2 regions of the Clostridium kluyveri DSM 555 genome follow, and region 1 is predicted to be linked to the other one. Evidence: predicted binding sites of a transcription regulator. Region 1 holds the regulator's gene; the other holds the start of a gene.
The links. The regulator HrcA, encoded in region 1, represses chaperone genes, less so after heat shock. The targets are predictions, from matches to a motif close to TGTTAGCACTCNNNNNNNNNGAGTGCTAACA.
Positions count from the first base shown of each region.

Region 2: a site for HrcA is predicted at 1,628-1,658, ahead of htpG (molecular chaperone HtpG). Genes of this name have one in related genera too.

Region 1 covers NC_009706.1:901,153-903,651, forward strand. The annotation lists gene hemW (radical SAM family heme chaperone HemW) at 1-368, shown strand, start outside; gene hrcA (heat-inducible transcriptional repressor HrcA) at 559-1,599, shown strand; gene grpE (nucleotide exchange factor GrpE) at 1,702-2,355, shown strand; gene dnaK (molecular chaperone DnaK) at 2,439-2,499, shown strand, end outside.
Region 2 covers NC_009706.1:2,251,752-2,254,250, forward strand. The annotation lists gene htpG (molecular chaperone HtpG) at 1-1,454, opposite strand, end outside; gene CKL_RS10845 (DUF6179 domain-containing protein) at 1,696-2,499, opposite strand, start outside.

The sequences.
Region 1 (2,499 bases):
AACAGTATGTAGGTTGTGGTGCAGGTGCACATTCATATGCAGGGGGATATAGGTATAGAAACACAGAAAATATAGAACAATATATTTTGGAAGGTACTAGGGGAAATTTTTTAAAATTGGATAGGCATAAAAATTCTATTTATAATGATATGGAAGAGTTTATGTTTATGGGGCTTAGAAAAGTAAATGGGATTTCTATAAGTGACTTTAATAATAGATTTAGTAAAAATATTTATTCAGTATATGGAAATATAATAACTAAATATATAAATAATAAAATGTTAATATTAAGAGATGGTAGACTATACTTAAGCAGAAGAGGAATAGAGGTATCTAACAGTATAATGTGTGAATTTATATTTAACTAATACCAAGTGCATTAGATATCTTGAGAAAACATGAGAAAAAATCATGAATTTAGTTTTAAACCTGGTAAACTAAACTATTTACTTAAATAATATAATTTATATGATGTTGACAAAAAAAATCATGAGTGATATTTTTTAATCATGGTAATTAGCACTCAATGCTAGCGAGTGCTAATAAAGAGGTGATATTATGGAAATAGATGAGAGAAAGATAAGAATACTTCAGGCCATAGTGAATGATTATATAAATACGGCAGAGCCTGTAGGATCTAGAACCATAGCTAAAAAATATAATTTAGGTGTGAGTTCAGCTACTATACGAAATGAAATGTCTGATCTAGAAGAGATGGGATATTTGGAACAGCTTCACAGCTCTTCTGGAAGAATACCTTCCAATAAGGGCTATAGATTATATGTGGATGAACTAATGCAAATACCAAATTTAACTCCTGAAGAACTTTATATAATAAAAAGTCAGATAATAGATGCCACTTTATTTGAAGTTGATAAAATAATAAAGCAAGCTATTAATCTTTTGTCAGAATTGACAAAACTTACTTCCATAGTAAAGGCACCCTCCATTAAAAAAGGATATATAAAGCATATACAGCTGATAAATATTGAATCCAGTAAAAATATATTATTAGTGATTATAGTTGATAGTGGGATTATAAAAAACAATTTAATAAAGGTAGGCAAGGCCATCACAGATGATGTGCTTGCTAAACTTAGCAATATATTAAATGCCAGACTGAAAAATCTAACTGCAGAGCAGATAAACTTAAAAGTTATAAATGATTTAAGGATAGATTTAAAGGGTTATGAAGGTATATTTAATAATATAATATCTGCTTTATATGAAAGTTTAAACAGTGTAGATAATTCTCAAATATATATGCAGGGTACTACTAATATATTTAATTATCCAGAATATAAGGATATAGAAAAAGCAAAAGGATTTTTGTCTATGCTGGATAATAAAGATAAGGTAAGTGGATTATTAAATAGTGCTTCAAATATTTCAGTAAAGATAGGTGAAGAGAATTATATAGAGGGTGCAGAAAATTGTAGTGTTATATGTTCAGTTTATAGTCTCAATGGAAGACCTATAGGGGAAATTGGTGTAATAGGACCTACAAGGATGCCTTATTCAAAAGTTATATCAATATTAGAAAATGTAGTGAAGGAAATGAATTATATATTAAGTCATACTTATTCAGAGGAAAAGTAATTAATCTTTTGATTTCCAATAGGGTTTTAAACTGCCTAGCATAGTGGTGTAAACTAGTTGTTTAAGTGGTGATAAAATATTAGATTGGAGGAAATTTCTAAAATGTTAAGGGAAGAAGATAAAAATACATCGGATTTTCATGGTAATGTAGAGCAAGAGAAGGAAAATACGGACTTTAAGGGTAATGAGAATCTGGAAAATGATATGGATTTAGAAACAGAAATAGATGAAGAAGAGGATGAAGTGGAAAATGTAGAAGAGGATGAAGTTTCAGAGATAAATTTAGAAGAAGAATTGAAAAGTGAAAATATCAAATTGAAGTCTGAAAATGAAAAAATTCATAATGAATTTAAAACTCTGCAGGATAGACTATCAAGAACTGCGGCAGAATACGATAATTTCAGAAAAAGAACAGCTAAAGAGAAGGAAGCTATCTATTCTGATGCCTGCAAGGATATATTAAAGGAAATATTACCTGTTCTAGATAATCTTGAAAGAGCAGTGGAAGTAGAAGGGAATATAGATGACTTAAAAAAGGGTGTAGAAATGACAATCAAGCAATTTAAGACTGCATTCGAAAAATTAAATGTAGAGGAAATTTCTACAGAAGGTGAGTTTGATCCTAATATTCATAATGCAGTTATGCATATAGAAGATGATAAATATGATAAAAATTCTATTGTAGAGGTGTTTCAAAAAGGATATAAAAGGGAAGATAAAGTAATAAGGTATAGTATGGTTAAAGTGGCTAATTAAGTTTTCAATAGTATAAAGCTAAATTATATAAATAGGTATACAAGATAAATCTCAACTGAGTTAAATTTAGGAGGTAAATTAACATGTCAAAAGTAATAGGTATTGATTTAGGAACAACAAATTCTTGCGTTGCAGTTATGGAAG
Region 2 (2,499 bases), 1.4 Mb from region 1:
GATTTAAATTCTTTTTCGTTGTATTTTACAAGTATTTTAATGGCAAATTCATCTACATCATCAGTAAAATATAATATTTCAAAACCCTTATCTTTAACCAATTCAGTTTGAGGCAGTTTATCAATTTTTTCTATACTTTCTCCTGATGCATAATATATGAATTTCTGCTCATCTTTCATGCGAGATATATATTCATCAAGACTTACAAGCTTTTTCTCTGTGGAAGAATAGAACATAAGCAGTTCTTTAAGTACATCTTTATTCATTCCAAAATCAGAATACACCCCATATTTAAGCTGTCTTCCAAAGTTTTCATAAAATTCATTGTATTTTTCCCTATCATTTTTCATCATAAGTAAAAGTTCACTTTTAATCTTATCTTTTATTTTCTTAGCAATAAATTTAAGCTGTCTGTCATGCTGCAAAAGTTCTCTTGAAATATTAAGGGAAAGATCCGCAGAATCTACCAACCCCTGTACAAAGCCAAAATAATCCGGTAATAAATCAGCACACTTTTCCATTATCAGCACACCATTTGAATAAAGTTCTAATCCCTTTTGAAATTCCTTTGTATAGAAATCATAAGGTGTCCTTGCAGGAATAAAAAGCAAAGTATTATAGCTTGTTACTCCTTCTACACTGGCATGAATTGTTTTAAGAGGTTTTTCATAGCCAAAATGTTTATCCATATAAAACTGCTCATAATCCTCAGGCTTTAGTTCGTTTTTATTTTTTCTCCAGATAGGCACCATGCTATTTAAAGTTTCATCTTCAAAATAGTCTTCATAATCCTTGTCGCTGCCTTCTTTCAATTTACTCTTTTTCACCATCATTTTAATAGGATATTTTATAAAATCAGAGTATTTTTTTATTAAGGATTTTATTTTATATTCGTCTAAAAATTCACCATACTTTTCATCCTCTGTATCCTGTTTAATTTTCAGTATGACTTCAGTTCCCACATCTTCTTTTTCACAGCTTTCAATAGTATACCCTTCTACTCCCTTTGATTCCCATTTATATGCCTTATCTGAATTAAGGGCAAGGCTTTTTACCGTAACTAAATCAGATACCATAAAAGCAGAATAAAAGCCAACTCCAAATTGACCTATAATATCTACTCCTTCTTTCAATTCATTCTCATTCTTAAAGGCAAAAGAACCACTTTTTGCAATAGTCCCCAGATTATTTTCAAGTTCTTCTTCTGTCATGCCTATTCCCGTATCAAAAATTGTAAGTGTTCTGTTTTCCGTATCTGCAGTAATTCTAATATAAAAATCCTCCTTGTTAAAACTAACATTTTCATCAACAAGCGAACGATAATAACTTTTATCAATTGCATCACTGGCATTGGATATAAGTTCTCTTAAAAATATCTCTTTATTGGTATAGATAGAGTTAATAACTAAATCAAGCAGCCTCTTTGATTCTGCTTTAAACTGTTTTGTAGTCATTTTATCATTTCCTTTCTTTAATATGTAAAATGTATGGCTTTAAATTTTAATAACACATGGATCACATAAAATCTATGTAAATATACGTACTTTTCGTCCATACTATATTATTACATAGATACTATTTATGGTTTTCATATAACCTTTACCTTAAAGGTGTTTAAATTTATTTTTGTTAGCACTTATAATACTTGAGTGCTAATTTTATTTTAGCAATTATTTTTTCTTTGTCAATACATTTTTAAATTAAATTTTCCTTTAAATCTATTTTAACTATTATATTTTCCACATTTTTTATCTTTTTCTCTGGTAAACTCAATAAGAATTCAATAAAATAATTTTGCCATTCCGATTCCATATTATGCCTATATTTAATTAATTCTTCATAGGATAAATTCAGAGAATTACAGTTTAAATCATCATAAAACACTGTTTTCCCAAGTACAGCCAGGGACATATCATTAAGTGTGCTAAATACTTCTATATATTCACTGCCAAATAGACACTCAGAATCCAATAGATCTATGTAGTCTTCAAGGGACTTTAAATTTGAAGCTATAATATTAATTTTATCCTTAACATAGCTACATTCCATTATCTCCTCTACAATAGAGGCAAATTCATAATCATTCATTTTGCTGCCTTTTGTAAATACAATTTTATCTTCTCTGGATTTTTCCTTTTCTATAATGATCATATTTGACAGATTTCCATTATCATAAGCTTTTAAAAATCGTATTATAAATGGATTTTCATACCTTTTTATATAATCTATAAGCTTTTTATCTCTAATATTAAATTTAACGATTACCCCTTTAAAGATTTCCTTTAAGATACTTTTTAGTTCCTCTCCATTTTTTTCAAGTAAACTTCTTTTCATTATTTCCCTGTCATGTGGTGAAATTTCAAGAGTAATTTCATTGTTTCCACACAAAAATACAAAAATAGATTGCTCCAAAAGCACTTGAAATACATTGATTGGAGACTTTATAATATCGATTCTATATTTTCTACCATAATCCCTGAGTATTTTTCTAATGGAGGA